DNA from 2 places in the Levilactobacillus sp. genome. Region 2 is predicted to be linked to the other one. Evidence: predicted binding sites of a transcription regulator. Region 2 holds the regulator's gene; the other holds the start of a gene.
The links. The regulator NrdR, encoded in region 2, represses ribonucleotide reductase genes. The targets are predictions, from matches to a motif close to ACACNATATATNGTGT.
Positions count from the first base shown of each region.

Region 1: LKH74_RS09160 (redoxin NrdH) is a predicted target of NrdR. The motif match lies at 11,868-11,883, and genes of this name have one in related genera.

Region 1 is NZ_JALCJA010000005.1:60,498-75,650, forward strand. It holds gene rplA (50S ribosomal protein L1) at 1-195, shown strand, start outside; ribosomal protein L10 leader region at 267-391, shown strand; gene rplJ (50S ribosomal protein L10) at 416-922, shown strand; gene rplL (50S ribosomal protein L7/L12) at 973-1,338, shown strand; gene LKH74_RS09130 (NADPH-dependent FMN reductase) at 1,585-2,184, shown strand; gene mprF (bifunctional lysylphosphatidylglycerol flippase/synthetase MprF) at 2,621-5,230, shown strand; gene LKH74_RS09140 (TIGR00730 family Rossman fold protein) at 5,846-6,424, opposite strand; gene LKH74_RS09145 (3-hydroxyacyl-CoA dehydrogenase) at 6,604-7,506, shown strand; gene nrdF (class 1b ribonucleoside-diphosphate reductase subunit beta) at 8,228-9,223, opposite strand; gene nrdE (class 1b ribonucleoside-diphosphate reductase subunit alpha) at 9,258-11,423, opposite strand; gene LKH74_RS09160 (redoxin NrdH) at 11,532-11,759, opposite strand; gene LKH74_RS09165 (class I SAM-dependent methyltransferase) at 11,959-12,561, shown strand; gene tadA (tRNA adenosine(34) deaminase TadA) at 12,586-13,137, shown strand; RNA gene ffs (signal recognition particle sRNA small type) at 13,160-13,246, shown strand; gene dnaX (DNA polymerase III subunit gamma/tau) at 14,173-15,153, shown strand, end outside.
Region 2 is NZ_JALCJA010000001.1:32,385-47,537, forward strand. It holds gene murC (UDP-N-acetylmuramate--L-alanine ligase) at 1-976, shown strand, start outside; gene pnuC (nicotinamide riboside transporter PnuC) at 1,224-1,961, shown strand; gene LKH74_RS00245 (Bax inhibitor-1/YccA family protein) at 2,115-2,819, shown strand; gene polA (DNA polymerase I) at 3,206-5,866, shown strand; gene mutM (DNA-formamidopyrimidine glycosylase) at 5,888-6,748, shown strand; gene coaE (dephospho-CoA kinase) at 6,741-7,370, shown strand; gene nrdR (transcriptional regulator NrdR) at 7,370-7,876, shown strand; gene LKH74_RS00270 (replication initiation and membrane attachment family protein) at 7,880-9,241, shown strand; gene dnaI (primosomal protein DnaI) at 9,245-10,171, shown strand; gene thrS (threonine--tRNA ligase) at 10,751-12,691, shown strand; gene infC (translation initiation factor IF-3) at 13,095-13,619, shown strand; gene rpmI (50S ribosomal protein L35) at 13,670-13,864, shown strand; gene rplT (50S ribosomal protein L20) at 13,935-14,294, shown strand; gene LKH74_RS00300 (YqeG family HAD IIIA-type phosphatase) at 15,071-15,153, shown strand, end outside.

The DNA of each region.
Region 1 (15,153 bases), on a different contig from region 2:
GACGGTAACGTCGCTGTTCCTTTTGGTAAGGTTTCCTTTGATGCTGACAAGCTTGCCGGCAACTTGAAGACCATTGCCGAAACGATTGTTCGTATTCGCCCAGCCGCTGTGCGTGGGACTTACGTACAACACGTTTCTATTGCTTCAACGTTTGGCCCTAGTGTCAACGTTGACTTGGCTTCTTTATTAGCCTAAGTTAAAGCAAAACTAAAAAAATCCCTAGCAATGCATTGACAGCAATGTTGAAGTATTGTATGCTATTGAGGTTGTATTTAATAGATCTACCTAAGACTCAGGTGGCCTAATGGTCTTAATTTCCTGCCGAGGCAGAAGTTTACTTAAACTTTTGACTCCTTATGTCTTGGTGGCATAGGGATTTTTTTATCCCACCAAACTACTCCGGGAGGTGAACAATTTGAGTGAACAAGCTATTGCAATTAAAGCTAAAAAGGTTGATGAAGTTGTTGAAAAGTTCAACAACGCCACCAGTGCTATCGTAGTTGACTACCGTGGTTTAACCGTTGAACAAGTAACGGACTTACGGAAGCAATTGCGTGAAGCCGGCGTTCAAATGAGCGTCATCAAGAACAAGATTTTGGTTCGGGCTGCAGAAAAGGCTGGCTACGAAGGTTTAAACGAACTCTTCGCTGGTCCTACTGCCGTTGCTTTCTCTGACGAGGATCCAATCGCCCCAGCTAAGGTTTTGAAGAAGTTTGCAGATAGTGTTGACGCCCTTGAAATCAAGGGTGGTTACATCGAAGACAAGATTATGTCTATCGACGAAATCAACACCTACGCAACGTTGCCTAGCCGTGAAGACCTGCTCTCTATGCTGGCTAATGTCTTACAAGCACCAGTACGGAACGTGGCTTACGCTGTTAAGGCGATTGCTGACAAGGGTGACGAAGGCGACGCAGCCTAAGTCCCTGATTGAAACATAAATATAAAACCCAATTATTGGAGGAAAATAACATGGCTTTTGATAAAGATGCTATCATCGCTTCTCTTAAAGAAGCATCCATTACTGACCTTAACGACTTAGTTAAGGGTATCGAAGACGAATTCGGCGTATCCGCTGCTGCCCCAGTTGCTGCAGCCGGTGCTGCTGGTGGCGACGCTGCTGCCAAGGATTCATTCGACGTTGAATTAACTGAATCTGGTGACGCCAAGGTTAAGGCTATCAAGGCTGTCCGTGAAATCACTGGTTTAGGTTTGAAGGACGCTAAGGGTCTTGTTGACAACGTACCATCTGTCATCAAGGAAGGCGTTTCTGAAGACGAAGCTAACGACATCAAGGAAAAGCTTGAAGCCGTTGGTGGTACTGTTACGCTTAAGTAATTACGTACTCAAAAACGAACCGTTGCCTGTTGTGGGTGACGGTTTTTTTGTGTCCAAAATTAAGGAAAAACGCGCTGATTGCGCCAGCCAGAACCGCCAGTGGGGAACACCACGGAATGGCTGCTGGTAATTTTATATGGATGATTTACTTACTTTTAGTTATCAAATGATTAATTAGTTTTCATTGTAATCAGTTAACCCACGTGTTATAGTTGACCTTGTCACTAAATCTAGGAGGTCACGAAGATGACAGTAAAAATTGGCGTAATTCTCGGTACGACGCGGACGAACTCACTGGGCGCCCGGGTTTTTCAGTATTTACAACGGCATTTAGCAACGCCTGAGGTGACGTATACGTGGATCGACTTACAAGATTATCCGTTACCACTGTACGACCACGCTGAGACGCCCTTGTCGGAACCCATTCAGCACTTGGCGGCACCGGAGAAACGGTGGTTAGATGTGCTGGCCGCTCAGGATGGCTACCTCATCTTGAGTCCCGAATACGACCATGCCATTCCCGGCAGTCTCAAGAACGCGTTGGACTTCGTGGGCCCTGAGGTTGCCGCTAAGCCGGTGCAAATCGTGACCTATTCCAAGTACAGCGATGGTGGCATGCTTGCGGCAGCCTCATTTGTCGGCATCTTGCAAATGCTGAAGATGCTGGTCTTGCCGACGCCTGTTTTGCTGTGGAATGCCGAACCGAACTTTACGGCTGACGGTGACCTGGTACCCGACGCGGCCAACAGTGACCACTTTGCCCAGCGTCTGACCGAAGCCGCTGATGAACTGCGGCACTACGCGCAGATTACCAAGGATCACCCGTATGGTGGGTTGGCTGACTAATTTGTTATTGAAGCTGAAAAAGAGTGGGCCAACAGGCGGTTAACTGCCTAGCAGTGTTAATGCTCGCCAGTTGCCTGTTGGCGCACGTTTCGGCCATGAGGCCACTTTGAGACCGACCCGTCTTGCGTTCCAATCCATATTTGGCGAACGGTAGGCGGCCAGTTCACATTGTGAGGCTGAAAACAACGATTTTTAACGCCATGAGTCGCCTGGTAACAATAGTTCCAGTTGATTTTTGGCTTTAGATCTTCAGATTGAAGCTTTAAAATTCGCGTAAGGCCGCCGAAAATGGTGGGCGGCCTTGCGCCTTTTTGGTATGCTGGAAATAACCTGAGCTGTTAAGTAGACAAATTAACCGGGGTGTTCAACGGGGTTAAGATTGTCCTTTGGCAGTCAGCTTGCGATAATGAAGAACTACGGGGAGGGGTCAATCATTATGGGGAAAAGATTGTGGGGGCGGATACAGAAACACCTAACGTTAATTAAAGGGATTTTCATCTTTTCGATTTTGATTTTTGTGATTCAAATGGTTGGGCGCATTGCCCATGAGGTCAGTGGCGAACAGCTCCAGGCGGAACTGGCGTCCTTGGATACTGCGACATTTATGTTATTGCTGGTGTGTGGGTTCGTGGCCGTCTTGCCGATGCTGATCTACGATTTTTCTATTGTGCAATTTTTGCCGGGCAAGTTTTCGCGCGGCTACGTCATTCGCAGTGGGTGGACCACCAACACCTTCACCAATCTGGCGGGGATGGGCGGTCTATTGGGGGCCAGTCTGCGCGCCAACTTCTATGCCGAGTCGGCGACGAAAAAGCAGGTGGTCTACGCCATCTCCAAGATTGCGCTCTTCTTACTGGCCGGCTTATCTTTGTCGTGCTGGGTCGCGTTGGTCTTTTTATTTGGCTTCGACATCGGCGCACCGTTCCGGGGATATTGGTTTTGGCTATTAGGCGGCGGTCTGTATTTCCCCGTCATCTTCATCTTTACCCGGATTAGCGACAGCGAGTTTTTCCAGGACCTCACGTGGCGACGGGAAGGGATCTTGATCTTGGGGTCCAGCCTGGAGTGGGGGAGCTGCGCGCTGTTCTTTCTCCTGATTGGCTGGGCGTTGCGCTTGCCGATTCCGTTGGCGGCGGTCTTCCCAATGTTTGTGGTCGCTTCCGTTGCTGGGGTCGTTTCGATGATTCCCGGGGGCTTGGGTTCCTTTGATGTCTTCATGATCATCGGCCTGGGCTTCTTAGGGGTCAGTCGGGCCGACGCCACGGGCTGGTTGTTGCTGTACCGGTTGTTCTACTACCTCCTGCCGTTTGGCGTGGGGGTGGGGTTCTTCATCCACGACGTTGGTCGGCGGATGAATCGCTTCTTAAATGGCCTTCCGGTGGCGGCACTGCGGCGAGCGGCGCATTTATTCGTGACCATCTTCTTGTACTTTTCTGGCGTGATGATGCTGCTTTTTGCCACGATTCCCGATGTGGTCTTGGCCAACCGCTTTTATTTGCGGCTGGTGCCTTACATGTTTTATTTCCTGAGTCAAATTACCAACATTGTCATGGCCTTCCTGTTGATCGGGCTGGCTCGTGGGGTGGGCGCCCGGGTGAAACGGGCGTATTGGCCGACGCTGGTGGTGCTAGTCGTGGCCATTGGCGTGACGCTGTGGCGCGAAAATTTCCCGGTTGGCCTGGCCATCTTATTGGGCCTGGTACTGGCCTGCCTGCTCTTTGCCCGACCGGAACTCTACCGGACAGGCTTCCATTACTCGTGGGGTGGCCTGCTGGTCGACGGCCTGATCTACGTGGGGACCTTCGTGTTGTACACCATCCTGGGCCTTTCTAGCTTTCCCAGTGGGCACCACCGGCCATTCTTGCCGAGCGCCTGGCTACTACCATCGACGCAGGTCTGGTTGACCGGCCTGGGCAGCCTGTTAGCCGCGCTATTGATTTTGATTGGCATTTACCGATACTTGTCCGCGTCGAAGCCGGCTTGGCTCCACGCGCCTTACGATGCGCCACGGATGCGGGCCATTATTACCAAATTTGGCGGCAACGAGGTCAGTCATCTGGCGTTCTTGCAGGACAAACGCGCGTATTTTTACCAGGCCGATGGGGCCGACCAACTCTTCTTGTTGTTCCGGCAAAAGGCCGACAAGCTGCTGGTCATGGGCGAACCAATCGGCAATCAGGACTACCTCGCACCGGCGCTGCAGGCCTTCATGCACGATGCCAATCAGGCCGGCTTGCGTCCCGTATTTTATGAAATCAGTGAATCGCTGACGCTGCGGCTGCACGAAATGGGCTTTGACTTCATCAAGGTGGGTGAAGAGGGGCACGTCGACCTGGCGACCTTCAGCCTCGTTGGCAAGGCGCACCGCGGGGAACGGGCGTTGATCAACAAGTTTAAACGCGAGGGCTATCAATTTGCCCTGATCCAACCACCCCTGAGCGATGCGCAATTCCAAGAGCTGCAGGCTATTTCGGATTCCTGGCTCCATGACGAAACGGAAAAGGGGTTCTCGATGGGCTTCTTTGACCGTGATTACCTGAACGAGGCCCCCATCGCCGTCATGCAGGACGCAACGGGGAAGGTCGTTGCCTTTGCCAACCTGATGCCGACGGGAGACCACCGCATGACGTCGATTGACTTGATGCGGGCTAGTCGAGATGCCCCGTCTGGCATCATGGACGGCCTGTTCGTTTATTTGTTTGAGACCTGCCGGGAAACCGGCTACCTGAGCTTTAACCTGGGGATGGCGCCGCTGGCCAATGTTGGTGTGTCGACGTTTAGCTTCATTGAAGAACGGGTCGCCCACTTGATCTACGAGTACGGCTCGAACTTCTACAGTTTCCAAGGGCTGCGGGCGTACAAGGAAAAATACGTCACCGATTGGGAGCCCAAATACTTGGCCTATCGTCGGCGTCAGTCACTGATTTTCAGCATGTTACAGCTGATGTCGGTCATCAACCGCTGGTCACCGGTCGGCAGCAAGCTAGCCCCCAAGTGGTTCGGCCACTGGATGTCTGATGAGGTGCAGTGGCAAAATCGGGAGTAAATCACAAGAGTGCGCCAACAGGCGGTTAATCGGCGAGCATTAAGGCGGGTAACCGAATAATCTCGGTCTTAGATTATTTGGTTACCCGTTTTAAGCGGAACCGATTGCCTGTTGGCGCACGTTTCGGCTATCTAAGATTGGAGCCAGTAATTCCACCGTAGCGAAAATAGCGGCCGACACCAGCTGAGTCATTAAAATAGCGCGTCGATCAGCAGCCTTCTGCCAGTCGACGCGCTATTTTTCTAAAAGGTAAAAGCAAGATTGAGGCGTTGATTTTCAAACTGACAGTGCCTTGTCCACTGGAATTGGAGAAACCAGGCAGGAACTACCTCCAGCCTGAGAAGCGGTCTTCTGGTTCGCTGACGCCACCCTGGCTAACTCCGGCAAGTTGACGTCTATCAGTAATATTGTGTTAATGATAGACCTACCGCCCATGTCGCTACTACCTGGGGTTAAGACAACTGTTACTGGCGAACGGTAGGCGGACCGCGAGCCGTTACGTAGCTGAAACGTGCGCTAAAAGGCAGCCGGTTCCGCTTAAACCTGATAACCAAACAATCCAAAATCAGGGTTATTCGGTTATCAGCCTTAATGCTCGCCTTTTAGCCCACTCTTTTAGTTCGTGTACTTGAACGGCAGCTGGTGGTGAAAATTGGCGAAGCCGGTGAAAATCTCGTCAATCGTGGTGGCATCGATGAAGAGGTTCATGTTTTCCTGGGGCGCAAAGCCGGCGTCACAGCTCTTTTGCATCATGGTGACCAATGGATCGTAGTAGTGGTCGATGTTGAACAGGGCGATGGGCTTTTGGTGGACGTTGATTTGACTCCAGGAAAGCATAGTCGTGAACTCCTCGAAGGTGCCAAACCCACCGGGCAACACGATAAAGGCGTCGGCCTGGCGGAGCATTTCGTCCTTACGTTCGTCCATGGTGCTGGTCTCTAGAAGCGTGGTGATGTCGGTCTTGGCCAGACCCAGCTCGCTCAAAAAGGTGGGGATGATGCCAATGACCTGGCCGCCGGCTTGCATGGTGGCAGTCGCCACGGCACCCATCAGCCCCTCTTTACCGCCGCCATAGACCAGTGGATGGTGGTTAGCGGCTAGATATTGGCCCAAGGCGTTGGTTTGGGCGAGAAATTGTGGATCGTACCCGTGGTTGGAACCACAGAAAACACAGACATTTTTAATCGTTGGCAAGAAAAAGACCTCCAATAAGTGAGTTAAAATCGGTTGCGTGGGAAAAAGAATCAATCATGGTTTGATTGGGCCCCTTAGTTAGCTGGTTCCCCTAACTAGGTAGGGTTAATTGTTACCGACCTGAGAGGTGCGTATGCTGGGAAGCATGTAGTAGGCTAACAGCGGGGAGGATGACACGCATGAAGTTTAAGAAAATCGTCGTGGCCGGGGGTGGCTCGCGCGGAAGTCAGATTGCTTATCAAATTGCCTATCGGGGATTTCAGGTCGTCATTGAAGACGTTGATGCGACGGCGATTGCGGCGACTAAACGGCGGCTGGCCCAGTTGAATCTGGACTACGCCCATCAGTTCAACGCAACGCCGGCGGTCATCTTCGACACCAACGCGCGCATTGATTTTGCGACGGACCTGGAAACGGCGGTGGAGGACGCTGATTTGATTATCGAGGCGCTCCCCGAGGTGGCGGCGACCAAGAATATCTTTTATACGGAACTGGCCCAGGTGGCCCCCGAACAGGCCATCATCGCGACTAATTCGGCGACCATGTTACCCAGCCGATTTGCGGCCATCACGGGGCGCCCGGCGAAGTTTCTCGCCATGCATTTCGCAGACCACCTGTGTACCCACGGCTTAGCCGAAGTGATGGGCCATGCTGGCACCGATGCGGCAGTCTTTCGCCACGCGTGTCACTTCGTGCGGCAGATTGGTTTGGTGCCAATTGCCATTCATCGTGAAACGCCGGGGTACGTGCTGACGTCGTTGCTCCTGCCCTTCGTGAACACGGCGCTGACGCTGTGGCTCCACGACGTTGCCGACCCGCAAACCATCGACCGGGCCTGGATGATTGCCACTCAGTCACCGATGGGCCCGTTTGGCATGCTCGATGAGATTGGCCTGCGCCAGGTCTATCACCTGTTGTTGGCGGCCGGCCGTGAGCCGGGGAAGGGCGACCTGGTCGATGTGGCTCACAAGCTCAAGCGCGAGCTCCTAGACCATGATAAATTCGGCGAAGAAAATCGCCAAGGCTTCTACACGTATCCGGCCCCGGCCTTTACGACAGCCAAGTTTCTGACGGCGGGGTAAGCCCCAGCGACGGCGATTACCCTGAATCTTACACCAATACTTGAGAATTTCAAGTGAACGGTGGCCGTAAATTTAATTGGTGTGTTGATTGCCGGAACAGCAGTGTTTTGACACCTAGGATTGGCGAAACCAGGTGCCTGCGTCAGGCTAGGGTAGGGCCTGCTCTGGGGAACACCTCCAGCCTGAGGGGCGGTCTTCCGGCTCGCTTGAAAGCCTGGAAAAATCCGCCAGTCTCTCAAGTCGTCCCGTGCTGTAGGCTGAGACAAAAACTCAGCCAACACCGCCGACCCAGCTGGCGCCATCCTGGCTGACTCCGGCAAGTTGACGGCTATCAGTAACACTGTGTTAATGATAGACTAGTCGTCAACGCAGCTGCTATCTGGGGTTAAGGCAACTGTTACTGACAAGCACTACCGTAGCCGAGAGTTTGCCAAATATGGGTTCAGCCGTGGGAGTTTCCTTAGCGGCGTGGTTCTTGCCGCTTAGGAAACTGGCGTCTTTGAGACGTGGTTTTCGGCTCAAAGCGAGGCGTCGAGACCGTCCTTCGGCTCGACCCGTCCGCCCCAGCGTTCCAACCCATATTTGGCGAACGGTAGGCGGCCAGTTCCCATTATGACGCGGTCAGCAACTAATCCTAACATCACGAGTCAGAACGACAAAAGGGCCTGGGAGCAAAAATCTTCCCAGGTCCTTTCGTATTCATTTAAAATGACTGACGCGGTTACTTGCTAGGGTCGTCCGGATCGGCGGGTTCACCGATGTTGTAGTCGTCGCTGCTCATAGCTTCGACGTTCCCCAGCAGATAGCCGTTACCGACCTGCGAGAAGAAGTCATGGTTGGCTGTTGAGGTGGAGATGCCGTTCATAACCACGGGGTCGACGTCCTCGGCCGTGTCGGGGAAGAGGGGATCTTGCCCCAGGTTCATCAGGGCCTTGTTGGCGTTGTAACGAATAAACGTCAAGACCTTGTCTGACCAGCCGATTTGGTCATAGAGGGTGTGGGTGTATTTTTCTTCGTTGTCGTACAACTGGTAAAGAAAATCATACATCCAGTCCTTCATGGCCTGCTGCTCGTTGTCGGTCAGTTCCTTCATGCCCAGTTGGAACTTGTAGCCGATGTAGGTGCCGTGGACGGATTCGTCCCGTAAGATCAGCTTAATGATTTCGGCCACGTTGTTGAGCTTGTTGTGCCCCAGGTAATACAGCGGCGTAAAGAAGCCGGAGTAGAACAGGAAGGTTTCCAAGAAGACACTGGAAATTTTCTTCTTCAGGGGATGCTCATCATCGTGGTAGAGGTCGTAGATGCGCTTGGTCTTATTTTGCAGAAATTCTTCGGAATCACTCCATTGGAAGATCTCGTCGATTTCATCCGGCGTATTTAACGTGGAGAAAATCGTGGAGTAACTCTTAGCGTGAACGGATTCCATGAATTGAATGTTGTTTAGGACCGCCGTTTCGTGCGGGGTCCGGACATCGCGGCGTAACGCTGCCATCCCGTCTTGAGACTGCAGGGTATCCAGTAAGGTCAGCCCACCAAAGACGTGCCCCACGACCCACTGGTGGTCGGTGTCTAACGTCCGCCAGTCATCCAAGTCGTTGGAAACGGGAATCCGGGTGTCCAACCAAAATTGTTCGGTCAGCTTTTCCCAGGTCGCTTTGTCGATCTCGTCTGAGACCTGATTCCAATTGATTGCGTTATAATTTTCAGTTCGTGCCAATGACAACCGCTCCTTTTTTATTGACTGGTGACCGCTAAATGACGCAGCTTTCACACTGGTTGGCGCCGACTTCGTTGTTGTCGTCGGTGAAGGTCCGCACGTAGTACAGTGACTTGATGCCCTTGCGATAAGCGTAGTTGCGCAGAATGCTCAGGTCCCGCGTCGTCATTTTATCGGTCCGGCCATCTTTCCATTCATACAGGCCAGCGGGAATCGTCGAGCGCATGAACAGTGTCAGGCTCATCCCCTGGTCGACGTGCTTTTGGGCCGCGGCGTAAACGTCGATGACCCGGCGCATGTCGGTATCATAAGCGGATTTGTAATACGGCATGGTGTCGTTGTCCAGGTAAGGCGCAGGGTAGTAGATTTTCCCAATCGTCTTTTCTTGGCGCTCCTCAATCCGGTTGATGATGGGGTGTAGGCTCGCCGTGGTGTCGTTGATGTAGGAAATGGACCCGTTCGGCGCAACGGCCATCCGGTTTTGGTGGTACAGGCCATCGCGCATGACGTCGGCCTTCAAGGCAGCCCAGTCCTCCGGAGAAGGTAGCCAGATGTTGGCAAAGAGGCCCTGGACCTTTTCGCTAGTTGGCCGCCAGTCAGTTTCGGTGTAGCGGTCGAAGTAGGTCCCGGAAGCATAGGTGCTCTTCTCAAAGTTGTGGAACGTTTCGTGGCGTTCCTTGGCGATTTGATTGGAGGCCTTGAGCGTCCAGTAGTTCAGTAACATGAAGTAAACGCTGGTAAAGGCAATGCTGTCCTTGGAGCCGTACATCATGTGGTTCTTGGCAAAGTAGCTGTGTAAGCCCATGGCGCCCAGGCCAATCGTGTGGGCTAGCTGGTTGCCCTTTTGAATCGATGGGACCACGTCGATGTCGGAATGGTCGGTCACAAAGGTCAGTGCCCGGACCATGGTCTCAACGGAGTGGCCGAAGTCGGGGGCTGCCATCAGGTTGACGATGTTGGTGGACCCCAGGTTGCAGGAAATATCAGTTCCCTTTTGAATGTATTCTTGTTGGTTGTTCACGGTCGATGGCGTTTGGACCTGCATGATTTCGGAGCACAGGTTACTCATGACGATGCGCCCATCAATGGGGTTTTCGCGGTTGGCCGTATCAATGTTGACGATGTAAGGGTAACCGGATTCTTGTTGGAGCTTGCCAATGTCCGTTTCTAGGTCACGGGCCTTGAGTTTCTTCTTACGGATGTCCGGGTTGGCGACCATGTTGTCGTATTCCTTCGTGATGTCGACGTAGGCAAATGGCTTGCCGTAGATGCGTTCCACGTCGTAGGGACTGAATAGGTACATGTCCGCGTCGGCGGCACACAGCTCGTAGAACTTGTCGGGCACCGTGATCCCAAGAGACAGCGTCTTCAGCCGAATCTTTTCGTCGGCGTTTTCCTTCTTGGCACTCAAAAAGGCGACGATGTCGGGATGGAAGACGCTGAGGTAGACCACGCCGGCCCCTTGCCGTTGGCCCAATTGGTTGGAATAAGAAAAGCTGTCTTCCAGCAACTTCATGACGGGGACGACCCCAGAAGCGGCGCCCTCGATGTGTTTGATGGGGTCACCGGCGCCCCGCAAATTGGATAGGCTGATGCCGACCCCGCCACCGATACGGGAGAGTTGGAGCGCAGAGTTGATGGTCCGGCCAATCGTATTCATGTCATCGGTCGACTGGATCAGAAAACAAGAGACCAGTTCGCCCCGCCGCGAACGGCCGGCATTAAGGAAGCTGGGCGTCGCCGGTTGGTAACGCTGGTGGATAATTTCGTCAGCCAGGTCATGGGCCAGTTGTTGGTCACCGTCCGCAAAATCTAGGGCGTTCATGGCGACCCGGTCGATGAAGTTTTCCAAATAGTAGTCGTTGTCGTCGGTCTTCAGGGCATATTGCGCATAAAATTTGTACGCTGCCATGAAGGATTTAAAATGAAAATTTTGGGCCCGTAAGTAGGCGTAAAGGTCCTCGATAAAGGCCATTGGGTAGGCGTCGATAACATGTTTTTCGACGTAGTTGTTGGCAATCAAGTAGTCAAAGCGTTCCTGTAACGACGCAAAGGTCTTGGTGTTGGGGATGACATTTTCCTTGAGGAAAGCCTGCAAAGCCTCCTGGTCCTTGTTCAACGGAATCTGACCGTTCACGGGGATGTTGATCTCGTTATTTAAATCATAATACGTGACGTCGGTTAGGTCTTTTAAACTCATACTAGTCAACTCTTTCTAGGTTAGAATGCGCAAGTGTCAAATAAAAATGGCGCCACCGTGTAAACCACGACATCGCCAAAAACGAATGGGAACCAACTCAAAAAGAGCTTAGCCCGCAATTTGCGTTAATTGATCCGGCCGGAAGCCATAAAAGGCAGGGTGACCGGAAGCCTCAACGACGGGAACAGCTTGGAACCCTTGCTCCTTGAGGTATGTCACATATTCGGGATTCTGGTTAATATTGCGTTCTTCAAATTCCACGTTGTGTTCACTCAGAAAACGCTTCGTCATCTTGCATTGCATACAGTTGTTCTTGGAATAAACCGTTACTTTCATTGTTGCCACTTCCTCATCAAATTCAATCTCGATGAGTACAGTTTACACCAGTCAGCGAAAATTACAATGAAAAAAGACACCATATTTGGTAGTTGATACATACAATAACTACCAAATATGGTGTCTCAGCGAATAATCTTTTTTTATTAGCCACCACGAGGTATCTACGGTAAAATAAGAGATAAAGGTGGCGGAGAAATTGACTAATCACTATTATACACAAAATCCAGACGTTTTACACGAGGAACATCATTGGCCGTTTACCCTCTTAGGCAACGAATTGTTGTTTACCACCGACAACGGTGTTTTTTCCAAAAACAGGGTGGACTATGGCTCACGCGCATTGCTCAACGCGTTTAACGCGGATAAGACCCCAGCGGGCCCGTGGTTGGACCTGGGTACCGGATACGGCCCAATCGGCCTGGCACTAGCTAAGAAGTGGCCTGAACGGCAGGTCACGATGGTCGACGTCAATGAATTGGCGCTAAGTTTGGCGCGGCAAAATGCGGCGGCCAATCAAATCGACAACGTCGACATCAAGACTTCCGACGTCTATGCCAACGTCACGGAGCGTTACGCGGCTATCGTTACGAACCCACCAGTTCGGGCCGGTAAACAGGTCGTGACGGCTATGTTGACGGGGGCTAAGGAGCACTTGCTCCCGGGCGGCACGTTGACGGTGGTCCTGCAAAAGAAGCAGGGGGCGCCGTCCGCAGAAAAGACCATGCAAGCCACGTTTGGTAACTGTACCAACATTAAAAAGGACAAGGGCTATTACATTTTAGAGAGTACGCTCGCCTAACGAACAGGAAAGGAAGGGGTCTGGATGCGAGATCAGCACTATACGGGGCGGCAACGCCACTATATGGAAGAGGCCCTCTTCGAAGCAGACCAGGCGGCCCTGATTGGCGAGGTCCCCATCGGCGCGGTCATCGTCCACGACAACCAAATCGTGGGGCGGGGGCACAACCTGCGGGAACACGGCAACGATGCCACCATGCACGCGGAGATTCGGGCAATCGAAGAAGCCTGCGGGACACTGAAGAGCTGGCGGCTGGAAGAGTGTCAACTGTACGTGACGATTGAGCCGTGCCTGATGTGTAGCGGCGCCATCATCAATTCGCGGATCCCGGAAGTCTTTTATGGGGCGCGTGACCCCAAGGCTGGTGCGGTCGACAGCCTCTACGAAACGTTGACGGACAGCCGGTTGAACCACACGGTCACGGTCCACGAGGGGCTCTTGGCCAAGGACGCCGGTGAACGGATGGTCCGCTTCTTCAAGGCGGCGCGCGTGCGGCAAAAGGCCCGTAAGAAGGCCAAACGCGCCGCGGCGCAAGCACAAACTGAGAAGACGCTAGACAACCAGAAAAAAGCATGATACACTAGTACTTGCCGTTAAGGCCTTGAAGCAAGGGTGGGCTTACGAATCGTGTCAGGTCCGGAAGGAAGCAGCACTAAGTTCGTTTCGCTTTGTGCTTCAAGTTTATGAGATATTAACAACTCCTAGTCGTTGGACTGGGAGTTTTTTGTTGAGAGTGGGTCAAAAGGCGATTAGCCGGCGAGCATTAAGGCTGATAACCGAATAATCCTGGGCTTGGATTGTTTGGGTATCAGGTTTTAGCGGCACCGGCTGCCTGTTGGCGTACGCTTCAGCTATGTGAAGGTGAAGGAACGAGCTTGGGAGGTTTTGTCCAGGCTCGTTTTTATGGTGATGTGGCTAAGACAGATGTCTGCCTGACTCCGGCGAGATAAATGGCATTGGGGAATGAGAGATTTCGTGATTAACTTTATTAACGGCATAAATGAGCTAACGTAGAAGTAATCAATCGACGTGACAATTATGACAGCGTTTAGTCATTCGCTGTGGGCCGTTGACAGTTTTGATTATTTATATGGAAGAAACGATGATGTTTTTCTTGGGAATTATAACCACTGGAGGCTGATTGATCGGTGTCCGGTCGTTGCTGGCAGCCGCAGGCAACTGGCTTGGCTAGTATTAGTAAGTAATGGATGACGTCAAGATTTGGCCTTAACTAAGCGTGATGGTCTCCCGTCACGTGTTAGCCGGGAGTGGAGCGAAACTAGGCTCAGCCGGGGAATTTGCCAGTGGTCTTTGCTGGCAAATTGGTGACTTTGAGACAGCGAACTTCTGGCTCAAAGCAAGCACCGAGACCGGGCTTTGGCTCGGGGCGGTCCTCCCCCCCCAGCGTTCCGGCCTAGCTTTCGCGCAACGGGAGGCGGCTAGTTTATTCACACCGGATTAATTTTGCGTAAATCTGCTAGTCAATCCGTGACAGCGACCACTGAAAAAGGCTATAATATTAATCAGCGAATTTAACTTAGGAACAGACGAGGGCGCAGGAATTGCTTCACGAACTGCGCCGCAAAAATGTAAACGAAAGGAACGGATTGCATGGCTTATCAAGCACTTTACCGGGTTTGGCGGCCCCAACGGTTTGAGGATATGATTGGGCAAGAAGTCATTACCCGGACCTTGAAGAACGCCATTACGACGAATCAGATCAGCCACGCCTATCTTTTTGCGGGACCCCGGGGAACCGGGAAGACCTCGGCAGCCAAGATTTTTGCCAAGGCCATCAACTGTCATCACCAAACGGACGGTGAGCCCTGCAATGAATGTGAGACCTGTAAAGCCATTACGGCCGGGACCTTGAACGATGTCATTGAAATCGATGCCGCTTCCAACAACGGGGTCGAAGAGATTCGGGACATCCGCGACAAGGTCAAGTACGCGCCCACGGTGGCCGATTACAAGGTCTACATCATTGATGAAGTGCACATGCTGTCGACTGGTGCGTTCAACGCCTTGCTGAAGACGCTGGAAGAGCCCCCGGCCAACGTGATCTTTATTCTGGCGACCACGGAGCCGCACAAGATTCCCGCCACGATTATTTCGCGGACGCAACGGTTTGATTTCAAACGCATCGCGGCTAGTGACAGCTACAACCGGATGATCTACATCTTGGATCAAAAGGGTGTGACCTACGATGAGCAGGCCGTCAAGGTGATTGCCAAGGCGGCCGAAGGGGGTATGCGGGATGCGTTGAGTATCCTCGACCAGGCGTTGTCGTTTGGCGACAATGAAATTACCCTCGACAACGCGTTGCTGGTGACCGGGAGCGTGACACACGAGCTGCTGGCCACCTACGTGCAACAGGTGCTGGGTGGCGACACCAAGGCGGCGCTAGCGACCCTGCAATCCGTGCTGGAAGCCGGTAAGGACGCCGAACGGTTTACCGAAGACCTGATCAGCTATGCGCGTGACCTGTTGCTCTATCAACAGGCACCACAGCTAGTTGAAGAAGCCGAAATGGGCAGTGTCAGCGACGACTTTCAACAGTTGGCCAAGCAGACGCCCGCCCAAACGATGTAC
Region 2 (15,153 bases):
TGGCCTGTTATCCCACGTGTTGAGTGGGGTAGCGCCAACGTCTTATCTGATTGGTGATGGAACGGGGAAGGGGACGCCTAATGCCCGCTTCTTCGTCTACGAAGCCGATGAGTACCGGCGCCACTTCCTGGCCACTAAGCCAGACTACGCCATCATGACCAACATCGACTTCGATCACCCCGACTACTACACGGGCATCGATGATGTTTACAGTGCCTTTGAAACCTGGGCCAACCAGGTCAAGAAGGGTATCTTTGCTTGGGGGGATGACCCTGAGTTGCGTAAGCTCAAGACCGACGTGCCGGTTTACTACTACGGCACCAAGGACCGCGACGATTTCCAAGCTAAAAATATCAAACGTTCGACGACCGGCTCCAACTTTGATGTTTACCATGGTGATGAATTCTTAGGCAACTTTGAAATTCACCTGTATGGTGAACACAACGTCTTGAACAGCCTGGCTGTCATTGCCGTTTCCTACTTTGAAAAGGTCAACATGGACGAAATCAAGCGTGAACTGGCCAACTTCAAGGGTGTTAAGCGGCGGTTTACGGAACGTAAGCTGGCCGACATGACCATCATTGACGACTACGCCCACCATCCATCCGAAATCAAGGCCACCTTGGATGCTGCTCGGCAAAAGTACCCGGACAAGGAAATCATTGCGGTCTTCCAGCCGCATACGTTCAGTCGAACGATTGCGTTGATGGACGACTTCGCCAAGAGTTTGAACCTGGCCGACCGGGTCTTTTTGACCAACATCTTCAGCTCCGCACGGGAAACTGCCGGGGCGGTCTCCAGTAAGGACTTAGCCGCAAAAATCGCTAAGGGTGGCGACATTTTGACGGTTGATAACATGTCCCCATTATTGGATTTCCATGACGCGGTCGTGGTCTTCATGGGTGCCGGCGACGTGCAGAAGTACGAACGGGCTTACGAAGAATTATTAAGTCATTTATCACTGAAAAATAACTAAATTTATGGGCACTGGTGGGCGAATCGTCGCTGATCGGTGCCCTTTTTGATCGGCTGATTGGTCTGGACCGCTAATCGGGTAAACGGATTTTTGTCGAAATGACTATCCGGATGAATCACTGTTACAACGGGCATTTAACGCACTTAACCCATTCGTTAGATATGAGTTGCACTTTTCTGAAGAATCTGTATTCTAGTAAATTAAGGACGCGTATCGTCCTTAATTTTTTTCAGGGGAGCGAGTGCTAGTGGAAGTTGGAACACAACACAATTGGTGGTATAACCAGTTATTCACCAATTGGAAGAAGTTTGAGGTTATTTACGTGTCGATCTTGATTTTGCTGCAGGTCGTGGTCTATGTGATCGTGCCCGACAGCGTGATTGGGATGGTGTCCGGTGTCGGCGGGGTCTTGTGCCTGGTCTACGGGATGAAGGGACGTAAGATTTCGTTTATTTTTGGGTTCATTCAATGTGTCGCCATGACGTATGTGGCCTGGATCAGCCATGCCTACGGGTCTTTTGCAATGGATATTATTTATGTTATTTCCCAACCCATCGGCTGGTACATGTGGGGGCATGACGAAGCGACCCGGTCCTTTAAGAAAACGACCAGAAACTGGATCTTTGCGGCGGCCTTTGTCGCTTGGGCCCTTGGCTGGTTGGTCTTGTCCCTGTTGCACGGTCAATTGCCATACTTTGATTCGGTCAACTTCGTGGTGAGTTTGATTGCCCAACTGCTCTACATCATGAAGTTCAAGGAAAATTGGTCCCTGTGGATCGTGGTCAACGTGGTCAACGTCTTGTATTGGAGTATTCTGACCTTCCAGATTCTCACGGGAGCCACCAACGTCGGGACGTTGGGCGCCAACCTTTCCCAGGTGGCCTTGCAGATTGCCCTATTATTTAACGCCGTTTACGCCAATAAGGTGTGGGCAAGTGGCGAGGCCGATAACGAAGGGGGTGCCGGTCAATCTGCGGCTAAGTAACGTGGCCATTACGCGACAATTCTTTTCCAGTTCTGAACACATTACTTGTGTTTACTATTAGATTTGGTAAAATATACTCTAATAACCCTGTGGCTGGTTCATCAATTGTGATGGCTAAGGCAGGAATTGATTTGAAAAAGAAGGAGCGTTTCAATGAACAACTATGATCAGCAACCCCGGACGACAGTAAACACTGAGGTCGGCCTCAACAGCTTTATGACTAAAATGTTTGGCTGGATGGCTGCGGCCGTGTTGGTCTCTGCAGTGACGGCGTACTTGATGATCCCAATGGCAAGTCAAGCCCAGGGCTTACACGGTGCCGGTCTTTGGTTACCTATTATCGTCTGGTTTATTTTACCGTTCGTCATTAGTGGACAATCGATGAAACGACCAACCGTCGCTTTAGTCGGGTTGTTTGTTTACGCGGTGATCACCGGTGGGGTCATTTCGACCTACGCCATGGTCTTCAGCATCAATACGATGGCCGCGGCCTTTGTCTCCAGTGCGGCAGTCTTCGTGACGATGGCCGGTATCGGGGCTTTCACCAAGAAAGACTTGACCAAGATTGGGACCCAAGCTACGGGGGCCTTGATCGGGTTAATCGTGGCGATGATCGTGAACATGTTCTTGCGGATGCCATTGGCGTCCTTGATCTTATCCTTCGCCGCAGTCATTATCTTCTCAGCACTGACAGCCTGGGATACGCAACGGATGCAGAAGATGTATCTGCAATACGGTGACCAAGTCTCCACGACTGGGTTGGCCGTCAACGGGGCCTTACAACTGTACTTGGACTTCGTTAACTTATTCTTACAACTCTTACAAATTTTCGGAATCTTTGGTGGCAACAACGACTAAAGGTTACGCAGAAAAGCCTGGGACGAAAGCGCCCAGGCTTTTTGTGTCACCGGAAGTCGAGACATAGCTAAAACGACGGCGTCTTAATGCCTAAAAAATCACTGAGATTGGGATCCTGCGATAAGCAGCGATTGGGAAATGCGGCCGGCTCGAGAAATAGCTTGGTGGTTGACTATGAAGCCTGACACTTCCAGTTGCTAAAGGGTGCCCATCTCTGGCTGACGCTGACAGGTTGGCGAACGGTAGGCGGCCAGCGCGGACTATGGGACCGAGCAGCAAGTGCTTCCATGCTTTTCAGAGATTTCTTTTCGGGTTTACCTGGTTTTTTGGTAAAATAGATTTAGAATACTCGAGCCCGGCTGACCGCGGCTCGAAAGGAGCGTAACATGGCGGAAAAACGATTATTATTGATTGACGGAAACAGTGTCACGTTTAAGGCCTTCTTCGCGTTGTACACGGCGTTGGGTAAGTTCACCAACAGCGAGGGGCTGCACACGAACGCCATTTACGGCTTCAACACGATGCTAGAGATCATGTTGGACAAGGTCAAGCCCACCCACGCCTTGGTGGCCTTTGATGCGGGCAAGACGACATTTCGGACGAAAATGTATGACGACTACAAGGGCGGCCGGGCCAAGACGGCGCCGGAACTGTCCGAGCAATTCCCGTATGTCAAGGAACTCTTAGCGGCACGGGGCATTCAGACTTATGAACTGCCCAACTATGAGGCGGATGACATCATTGGGACCTTGGCCAAGCAGGCTGAGGAAAACGGCTTTACCACGACCATCGTGACCGGGGACCGGGACCTGACGCAACTGGCCGATGACCACACCACGGTGTCCATTTCTAAACGCGGGGTCACGGATATTGAGCACTACACGCCGGCCTACGTGAAGGAAAAGATGGGCGTGACGCCGAGTCAGATCATTGATATCAAGGGGTTGCAGGGGGATAATTCGGATAATTACCCTGGCGTGACTGGCGTGGGTCCCAAGCGCGCCGTGGATTTGATTGGCAAGTACGGCAGTATTGAAAACCTGTACGATCACATCGACGAGATCACTGCGAAGAAGCTCAAGGAACATTTGGTCGCGGACCACGACGAGGCGCTCCTGTCGAAAAAATTGGCGACGATTCTCCGGGATGCGCCAGTGACCAAGCAGGTAAACGACCTGACGTATCAGGGAGACGACCAGGAAAAATTAGTCGAATTCTACCAACGCATGAACTTCAACCAATTCTTGAGCAAAATGCGCATTGATGGTGAGGCACCAACTGCCACCCCCGGTCTAAAAGACGTGGACTTTACGGTCTTGAAGGCCGACAATCTCCAGACACTGCCGGCCTTTGCGGATGGCTGTGAATTCTACTTGGAAATGTTGGGGGACAACTACCATCTGGCCGACTTCGATGGCTTCGTGATCGGTCACGAGGATCATTGGTGGGTCAGCCGCGACGCCAGCCTCTTACAGCAGGCCCCGTTAAAAGGGTTGTTAGAGTCCGCTGACGTGGCCAAACAGGTCTTTGACGCCAAACGGACTTACGTGGCCTTGAATCGCTTAGGCATCACGTTAGCGGGAGTTGACTGTGACCTGTTGATCGTGTCCTATTTGTTGAACACCTATGACAACAGCAATGACCTGGGACGGGTGGCCATGGAACACGGCTATCACCAGGTAGCTACTGACGAAGACGTTTACGGCAAGGGCGCCAAGGAAGCCATTCCAGCCGACGACGTGGACTTCTTCTCGCATCTGGCACGCAAGGCGCGGGCCATTGAACAGCTGCGGCCGCAATTAGTCAAGGAACTGGCCGATAATGAACAAACGCAATTGTACCGTGATATCGAATTGCCCATGGCGTTCGTGTTGGCCCGGATGGAAATCGCTGGGATCACGGTGGAGGCCAGTGAACTCGAGGCCATGGGCAGTAAGTTCACCGAACAGCTAGCCGAGATCGAGCAGACCATTTACAACGAAGCCGGCGAGGAATTTAACATTGGTTCGCCCAAGCAATTGGGGCACATCCTGTTTGAAAAGATGGGTTTGCCGGTCATCAAGAAGACCAAGACCGGGTACTCCACGGCGGTCGGCGTGCTGGAAAAGCTGGCGGCTGAGGCACCGATTGCCGAAAACATTTTGAAATACCGCAAGATTGCCAAGATTCAGTCGACCTACGTTGAGGGCCTGTTGAAGGTGATTCATCCCGACGATCACAAGGTGCACACGCGTTACCTGCAGACGTTGACGCAAACGGGACGGTTGTCTTCGGTCGACCCGAACCTGCAAAACATTCCGGTGCGTAACGAAGAGGGCAGAGCCATTCGGAAGGCCTTCGTGCCGCGTCATCCGGGGTGGCAGATCTTCTCGTCTGACTATTCGCAAATCGAGTTGCGGGTCCTCGCGCACATGAGTCATGACGCCAACATGCAAGAGGCCTTCCGCGAGGGTGAAGACATTCACGCGGCCACGGCCCGGCGAATCTTTAAGATGGGTCCCGACGAAGAGGTGACCCCGAACATCCGGCGCCAAGCCAAGGCGGTCAACTTTGGCATCGTCTACGGTATCAGTGACTTTGGCCTGTCCCAAAACATTGGTATTACCCGTAAACAAGCCAAGGCTTTCATCGATACTTATTTTGAGGAATATCCTGGCGTCAAGGCCTACATGGATCGGATGGTCCAACAGGCCAAGGAACAGGGATACGTGGAGACGATTGCCCATCGGCGGCGGTATTTGCCAGACATCAATTCGCGTAACTTCAATCAGCGGTCATTTGCTGAACGGACGGCCATGAACACGCCAATTCAAGGAAGTGCCGCCGACATTATTAAGATTGCCATGATCCAGATGGAAGATGCCATCAAGGATCTGCAGGCCACGATGTTGATGCAGGTCCACGATGAACTGATCTTTGAGGCCCCTGCCGAAGAGATTGAGACGTTGGCCAAGTTGGTGCCTAGCGTGATGGATTCAGCCGTTAAGCTGGAGATCCCGCTGAAGGTGGAAAGCCACTACGGTCCGACCTGGTACGACGCGAAATAGCGGTAAGGGAGACGATAAGCGATGCCAGAATTACCTGAAGTTGAAACGGTTCGACGGGGATTGACCCGCCTGGTTCAAGGCGCCACGATCGACCACGTTGACGTCTATTATGGAAAAATGGTCACGCCGGAAGCCGAAGTGTTTACCGCGGAGTTGATTGGCCGGCAGATCGAGCGTATCGACCGGCGGGGCAAGTACCTGTTATTTCGCTTTAGTGGCGAGCTGACGATGGTCTCGCATTTGCGGATGGAAGGCAAATATGACGTGCAACCGACCGGCAGTCCCATTACCAAGCACACCCATGTGGTCTTTCATCTGACCGATGGGCGCGACCTGCGCTACACGGACACCCGTAAGTTCGGCCGCATGCGTCTGGTGCCGACGGGAACGGAAGGCACGGCCTTACCATCATTGGGCAAATTGGGACCAGAACCCACCGAAGCCACGCTGACGCTGGCGTATATGCAACAGATCTTTCACAAGTCACACAAGGTGGTCAAGCCCTTCTTGCTCGATCAGTCGAAAATCGCGGGGTTGGGCAACATTTATGCTGATGAGGTGCTGTGGCTGTCGAAGATCAATCCCTTAACGCCGGCCGACGAACTGTCCGATGACCAGTTAGAGACGCTACGGCAAAGTATTATTACGGAAATTGGCCTGGCCATTCAGGGTCACGGGACCACCGTGCATTCGTTTTCCACGGCCTTTGGCGAAGCGGGGCAATTTCAAAACCACCTGCATGTCTATGGCCGCGAGGGGGAACCCTGTGAGCGTTGCGGGACCGAAATCGTGAAAATCAAGGTGGCCCAGCGAGGGACGCACTATTGCCCGCGGTGTCAGCCGGTGCCGCTAGACGCATTGGAGGCGTTGACAGATGACTGAGGTATGGGGATTGACCGGGGGCATTGCGACGGGAAAATCGACCGTGAGCGCGTGGCTGCGCGCGGCGGGCATTCCCGTGATCGATGCCGACATCATTGCCCGGCAAGTCGTTGCGCCCAAAACGCAGGGTCTGCAGCAGATTGCGCAGACCTTTGGGGCGGACTTCGTGACGGAAGCGGGCTTGGACCGGAAGAAATTGGGCCAGTGGGTCTTCACCCAGCCGGCCGAATTGAAGAAGCTGGAAGCCATTACGGCACCGTTGATTCAAGCGCAGATTCGCCGAGAATTAGCGGCGGCCAAGGCCCAACAAGTGCCGGTCGTCATGATCGACGCGCCAACTTTTTTTGAGGTAGGTTACCTGATTCATCTGGTCGATCACGTCATGGTCGTAGCGACCGATGTGCCAACACAAAAGCAGCGGTTAATGGCGCGTGACGGGCTTTCGGCGGCGGATGCACAGGCGCGAATGGATCGGCAGTGGCCGCTTGCTAAGAAAATCGCGCAGGCCACCGTGGTTATTGATAACGGGGGAACGATTGCCCAAACACGCCAACAAGTGGTAAAATGGCTTGACGCCAATAAGTTTGGCAACAGTAACCATTTAAAACGAGGTGAACAATAATGCAGTGTCCACACTGTCATCATAATGGATCGCGGGTCGTTGATAGTCGACCCACCGACGACGGGCGCGTGATTCGCCGCCGTCGTGAGTGCGAGAACTGTGGTTTTCGGTTCACGACGTTTGAGCGGGTTGAAGTTACGCCGCTGCTAGTGATCAAGAAAAATGGGACGCGAGAAGAGTTCAATCGGGAGAAGATCCTGCGAGGCATCATTCGTTCCGCTGAAAAACGCCCAGTGGGCATGGATGTCATGACCAATATCGTCGACGAAGTGGAAAACAAGATTCGCGCGTTAGGCGTCAATGAGATCTCCAGTCAGTTGATTGGGGAATACGTCATGAATCGTCTGGTCGACGTTGACGAAATCGCCTACATTCGCTTTGCCAGCGTTTATCGGCAATTCAAGGATACCGGTGTCTTCTTCAACGAGTTGAAGGATATGCTGGCCAAAGACAAACAAAAAGAAAAAAAGCATGAATCAGACCAGGGACAAAGTGAGGCGAAGTAAAGCATGGAAAATTCCTGGCACCAATTAAAACCACGAACGGGCTTTTTGGTGCGGTTAGCGGATCGCTTGACCGATCAGAGTTGGCAAACGTTGACCCAGCTTTACCAGCCGATTGTGGGACCGAGTGCCGCGGGGCTGTACTCGGCCCTTTTTTGGCTTCCCAAACGCGGGGAGTACCAGCGCCATGCCACCTTGTTGGGGTTGCTGGGGATGGACCTGGCACATTTCTACGAGGCGCGCTTGCGGCTGGAAGCGACCGGCTTGCTGACGACCAAGGTCAAAACGTCAGGGGAGCTGACCAGTTTCGTTTACGAATTGCAGGCGCCCTTAGCTCCGGCAGATTTTTTCCGCGATGATTTATTGAGCGTGCAGCTGCTCGGTGTAATCGGCGAAGAGGCCTACCGGACGCTGGTGACCGTCAATACCGTGAAACCGCAAACTGCGTCAGATGAACAAGACATTACCAAGAACTTTCTCGACGTCTTTCACGTGGATGGTCAGGAACTCAACCGCTTACCGGCCGCCATTACGGCCACACGCGAAGACCTCCCCAATGACGACGCCGCGCCGGCATTGACGCCGACGTCCCACGAGGATTTTGACTTCAAATTGCTGGGGGAAATCTTGGAACATTCGTTCATCGACACCAAGGCGTTGCGTAGCTACCGGCAATTGCTCTTGACGGAGCACGCCACCTATAACCTGGATGAGGTGACCATGGCCAGATACGTGGGGGATGCCACGGATCTGGCGACCAATCAATTTGACCCTGAGCAGTTCAAACGCGTGATTGCCCAAGACTTCTCGCGGCAACACCGGGGTCAGCCAGCGGCCACATCCCCAACGACGACCCAGCCCACTGGTGAGCGGCTGAGTTCGGCCGAGCAAACGTTGATCACCGTGGCCAGCAAGTCCGTGCCCGCCTTATTTTTGCAAGGCATCAAACAAAAGAACGGCGGGTTCGTGACGGATGGCGAACAGCGAATCGTCCGCGACCTGGTCAGTCGTCAGTTGTTTCCCGATGCCGTCTTGAATCTCATGATCTATCACGTGTTGGTCGATGAAGAACGGCCGACGTTGAACAAAAACTTGATGGATACGATTGCAAACGACTGGAGTAAGAGCAAAGTGACGACGCCGCAGTTGGCCATCAAGAAGATTCGTGAACGGCAACAGGCGGCCCAACAGCCGCGGCAATCTCGTCGCCGGCAACCGACCGTCAAGGAGACGCTGCCGGATTGGGCCAAAAAGCCCGCTGCCAAGCCGTCCGCGACACAAGCCAAGCTATCCGAGCAGCAACAAAAGCAGTTGCAGGCGCGGATCGCCAAGCTCCAAGCACACAGTAACGATGGGAAGGAGGCATAACCGATGGAAGACTTGAGTAAGACCATGCAACAGTTAATGAATCAGCGGCATTTGAACGATAATTACCGGCAGTTGATGGCGAAGGTCTACGATGACCCCACGGTAACGGCCTTTTATCAGGCACACCGTGATGAGTTGGCCGACGACGTCTTGACGCGCTCGGCCGCCAAGCTGTACGAATTCGTCAGTGAACGCGAAAAATTGGCCAACGGGGGGACGACCTTTGCGACGGGCTATGAACCCCAGCTGATCGTTTCCAACCACCTGATCGACGTGGCCTACGTGCCGACCAAGGAAACGCAGGAAAAACAGGCCCAGCAGCAATTGCGGCAACGGGTGAAGTCTATCGCCATGCCCAAGAGCATTCGCGAGGCTGATTTGAAAAATTTTGACCAAGATCCGGACCGCGCGGAAGCCTTAATGGCCGCGCTAGATTTCGTCGATGCTTACGAGGCCAGTCCTAAACGGCGTCACCAGGCCCTGTATTTGGCGGGGAGCTTTGGTGTCGGTAAGACCTACCTGCTGGCCGCCGTCGCCAACCAATTAGCCGCTGATGGGTTCTCCACCACGTTAGTTCACTTTCCCAGCTTTGCCGTGGAAATGAAAAACGCCATCGCGCAAAATGGAGTGGCGGAAAAGCTGGACGCCTTGAAGAAGTCGCCGGTCCTCATGATTGATGATATCGGGGCCGATGCCATGTCCGCGTGGGTGCGTGACGACGTGTTAGGCGTGATCCTGGAATACCGGATGCAAGAAGAACTGCCAACGTTCTTTAGCTCCAACTTCTCCATGGAACAGCTGGAAAAAGAACACCTGCGAATCTCCACGCGGGGGGATGACGAACCGTTGAAGGCTCAGCGGCTGATGCAACGCATTCGTTTCTTGGCCCGGGAAATCACGATGGTTGGAGTGAACCGGCGTCCGCAGTAGGCACATCATCTGGCCTTGATGCGTCGCGGGGCGAGTATCATCTGAAGGCTGAACCTAAAATTAGCGCGCTGATTGCCGTAATGACGGCGTTCTGACACCTGAAATTGGTGAAACTAGGCGCCTGCGTCAGGCTAGGATGGGGCTTGCTCTGGTGAACGCTTCCAGCCTGAGGGGGCGGTCTTCCGGTTCGCTTGAAAACCTGGCAAAACTTGACTAAAAATCCCGCTGAGCAGCCACTAAATCTTAAGAGAAATCCTTGACAATCGCTGCCGGCAAGTGTTTAATAGTCTGTGAAACCAAAAGAGCTATGACGAAAGACATGGTGTTTACGGGATCGTTCACAGGAAGAGTTGGCCTAGCTTGGAAGCCGACTTAGCGACCGCAAACATTACCACTTTCTATCAGCTGTCGAGAGGAAATTTTCGGCCGGTCCGTCCCGTTATCAACGACTAGAGTTCACGGGACCAGTCTCGTGAAAAATATCGGGTGGAACCACGTTATTGACGTCCCCAGTACCTTCTTAGGTGCTGGGGACTTTTTGCGTCGTTTACCCAAATTTCTATAAGGGAGATCATCATTATGGCAGATATTTCAATTCAATTCCCTGATGGTAAGTCCAAGGACTTTCCAGCAGGTACGACGCCCGCTGACGTGGCCAAGTCGATTTCAATCAGCTTGGCTAAGAAGGCTGTGGCCGCTAAGTTAGACGGCAAATTGGTCGACTACTTAACGCCATTAGCCGGCGATGGGGCCATCGAAATCGTCACCAAGGATAGCGCTGAAGGCTTGAGCGTTCTGCGGAACACGACCGCTGCTTTATTGCGGATCGCCTTGAAGAAGCAATTCCCAGCTATCCGCTTGGGTGAAGTCAGTGCCGATGAAGACGGGTTCTTCGTGGATACCGACAAGGACGACCAACAAGTCAGCGTTGATGAATTAGACGCCTTGAGCGTGATCGTTGAAAAATTAGTGAGTGATAAATTAGCTATCGAACGGACCAGCTTACCGAAGGCCGACGCTTTGGCCTTGGTCAAGGATGATCCTTACAGCACGGACCTGATCAACGCGGTTGACGGGGATGCGGTTTCCTTCTTGAAGATTGGCGATTACCAAGTCTTAAGTGACGGTGCCCAATTGGCCAACACCGGTGACGTGAAGAAGTTCAAGTTGCTGTCTGTTGCCGGTGCTTACTGGCAAGGTAAGTCCTCTAACCCAATGCTCCAACGGATTTACGGGACGGCCTTTTACAAGCAAGCTGACCTGGACGCTGATTTGGCTAAGCGCCAAGAAGCCCGTGAACGCGACCACCGGGTTATCGGGAACCAATTAGACCTGTTCTTCGTGGATCCTAAGGTCGGCGCCGGCTTGCCTTACTGGATGCCAAACGGGGCCACGATTCGGCGGACCATCGAACGTTACATCATCGACAAAGAAGTTGCCAACGGCTATCAACACGTTTACACGCCAGTGCTGGCCAACCTGGATCTGTACAAGCAATCCGGTCACTGGGCCCACTACCGTGAAGACATGTTCCCACCAATGGACATGGGGGATGGCGAACAACTTGAATTGCGGCCAATGAACTGCCCAAGCCACATTCAAATCTACAACCACCACATCCGTTCTTACCGCGAATTGCCATTGCGAATTGCCGAATTAGGGATGATGCACCGTTACGAAAAGTCCGGTGCCCTGAGTGGTCTGCAACGGGTTCGGGAAATGACGCTGAACGATGGTCACACCTTCGTGGCTCCAGAACAAATCCAAGACGAATTCAAGAGCATCTTGGACTTGATGGTCAAGGTTTACCGTGACTTTGATATCAAGGACTACACGTTCCGTTTGAGCTACCGTGATCCTAAGAACACGGAAAAGTACTTTGACGATGATGAAATGTGGAACAACGCCCAAACGATGTTGAAGGGTGCCATGGATGACCTGGGCTTACCTTACGTCGAAGCCGAAGGGGAAGCTGCTTTCTACGGTCCTAAGTTGGACGTCCAAACCAAGACGGCCCTGGGGAACGAAGAAACGTTATCCACCATTCAATTGGACTTCATGTTGCCAGAACGGTTTGACCTGCATTACATCGGTGCCGATGGTGAAGAACACCGTCCAGTCATGATTCACCGTGGGTTGGTTTCCACGATGGAACGGTTCACCGCTTACCTGACTGAAATCTACAAGGGCGCCTTCCCAACTTGGTTGGCACCTAAGCAAGTTACCATCATTCCGGTTTCTGAAGAAAAGCACGGTGCCTACGCGGACAAGTTAGCCGCTGAATTAAAGGTCGCTGACGTACGGGTCAACGTCGACAAGCGTGGTGAAAAGATGGGTTACCTGATTCGGGATGCCCAAACCCACAAGATTCCATACACGTTGGTCGTGGGTGAAGACGAAATGGCTAACGGCACGGTCTCCGTCCGCAAGTACGGGGAAGACGATAGCCAATCCATGAGCAGTGATGCCTTTGTTAAGGAAATCTTAGCCGACATCGCCTCATACAGTCGTGAAGACTAAATCAGGCTTCTGGCGAGTAACCAGAGAATAGAAGAGTGTTGATGCAAAGGTGGTCGGGGTCTTGCCTCGGCCCTTTTGTTGTCTTGACCCGGCGGCACCTGTGCTGAGACGGTTTCTCGTCTGTCCGTGTTGCGACGAACCAGTCAGCTTGCTGGTAGCCAAACATTTTAATCACGAAACACTGTTGACATGTGCTGGACTAGCTGGTATGATGATTAAGTTGAGAAATTAAGCAGAGGCTTCCGCTTCTCGCCCCGTGGCTAACGCTGCCGGGCTAGATAGGCACGTTAGTTCGATCTTTGGATTGGATTTCATGCGGGAGCTGTTTGATTTTTGATCAAAGGTTCCCGCATTTTTTTATTGAGTGAGATTTCTGCAGTTCTCGAGATTATTTTGGAGGTGGATTACCATAGCAAACGACACGATTGTCAACGAGGGGATTCGCGCACGCGAAGTTCGATTGATTGCCGGCGACGGTGAACAATTGGGTATTAAGTCCAAGCGTGAAGCTTTACAGATCGCTGAAGACGCTAACCTCGATTTAGTTCTGGTTGCACCGAAAGCTAAACCACCAGTAGCCCGCATCATGGACTACGGGAAATACCGTTTTGAGTTGCAAAAGAAGCAACGTGAAGCACGGAAGAAGCAAAAAGTGGTCAGTGTCAAAGAAGTACGGCTCAGTCCTACCATTGATACCAACGACTTTAACACCAAGCTGAAGAACGCTAAGAAGTTCTTGGCCAAGGGTGAAAAAGTCCGGGTCTCAATCCGGTTTAAGGGTCGGGCAATTACGCATAAAGACATTGGTCGCGAGGTGCTCAACCGGATGGCTCAGGAGACTTCTGAAGTCGCTACGGTTGAACAACGGCCTAAGATGGATGGACGGAGCATGTTCTTAATGCTGGCGCCTATCGCTGAGACTAAGTAAGAATTGATTGGGTAGCTTTAGCTGCCGATTTAAGGAGGAAATTTCGTATTATGCCAAAGATGAAGACTAACCGCGCCGCAGCTAAGCGTTTCAAAGTGACTGCCAAGGGCGGTATCAAGAGTGCCAACGCATACACGTCTCACCGTTTCCACGGTAAGACCAAGAAGCAACGCCGGAACCTTCGTGGTACCCGGATGATGAACGAAACGACTGTTAAGACTTACCATTCTTTATTACAAAAGTAAGCTAGTCGGAAATTTTTCGGGTCGACGAAATGTCGACATAATGTTTGAATTGATTTAGGAGGAAAAGATTATGCCACGAGTTAAAGGCGGTACTGTTACACGCGCACGTCGCAAGAAGGTTTTAAAGTTAGCTAAGGGTTACCGTGGTTCAAAGCACCGTTTATTTAAGGTTGCCAAGGACCAAGTCATGAAGGGCCGTCAATACGCCTTCCGTGACCGGAAAGCCACTAAGCGTAACTTCCGGAAGCTTTGGATTGCCCGGATCAACGCCGCAGCCCGGATGAACGGTCTGAGCTACAGCAAGTTGATGCACGGTTTGAAGTTAGCCAACATCGACGTTAACCGGAAGATGTTAGCTGACTTAGCAGTGAACGACGCTGCTGCATTCAAGGCCTTAGCTGACCAAGCTAAGGAAGCTTTGGCTGCTTAATTCAGTCAATTTGAAAGGACTTCGCTGCGGCGGGGTCTTTTTTATTACGATTTGAAGGTTGAAATTAGAATTGACACTTTAATTGCTGAAACGGCGGTGTTCTGACGCCTGAAATTGGTGAAACCAGTTGTCTGCATCAGTCAGGATTTCCGCCTGCTCAGGGGACACCGCTAGCATGAGGAACGGTCTTTCGGTTCCAGATGGGACCATCCTTGGCTGACTCCAGCAAGGTTGGCGGCTATCAGTGATGCCGCGTTGGTCGCAGCGAGTAGACAAGTTAGTTGCGACTAAGACAATTTTTAGCGGTAGCGCCATTGTAGCCGAGAGTTCGCCAAATATGGGTTCAGCCGCTTAACAAGAGTGTGACGACAGGCGGTTAACTGGCGAGCATTAACACTGCTAGGCGGATAATCCCGGTCTTGGATTATTTGCCTAGCAGTGTTAAGCGGAACCAGTTGCCTGTTGGCGCACGTTTCGGCTATGTGACAGATATAGACGTGTTTCTCGGCTCGACCCGTCCGCCCCAGCGTTCCAACCCATATTTGGCGAACGGTAGGCGGCCAGTTGCCACTATGATGCGGTCAACAGCTAATCCCAACGCTATGAGTGGCGTATGGGACAACCGGCAAGGCGGACAGCACAGAAAATGGTAACGCCACCAGAAAACAGTTGGGGATTCTCGACGGCTGATGGTGGTAAAATCGGCCAAAATTGCGTATAATAAAAAGCTAGACATGCCAATACTGGCAAACGAACGAAGGGGGGCAGTCACCCGCATGGTTTCTGGATTCAAACCCACGTGGATGGTTACGAACATATACGATTTGACGCCAACAGATTTGCGGGCCAACGGCATCAA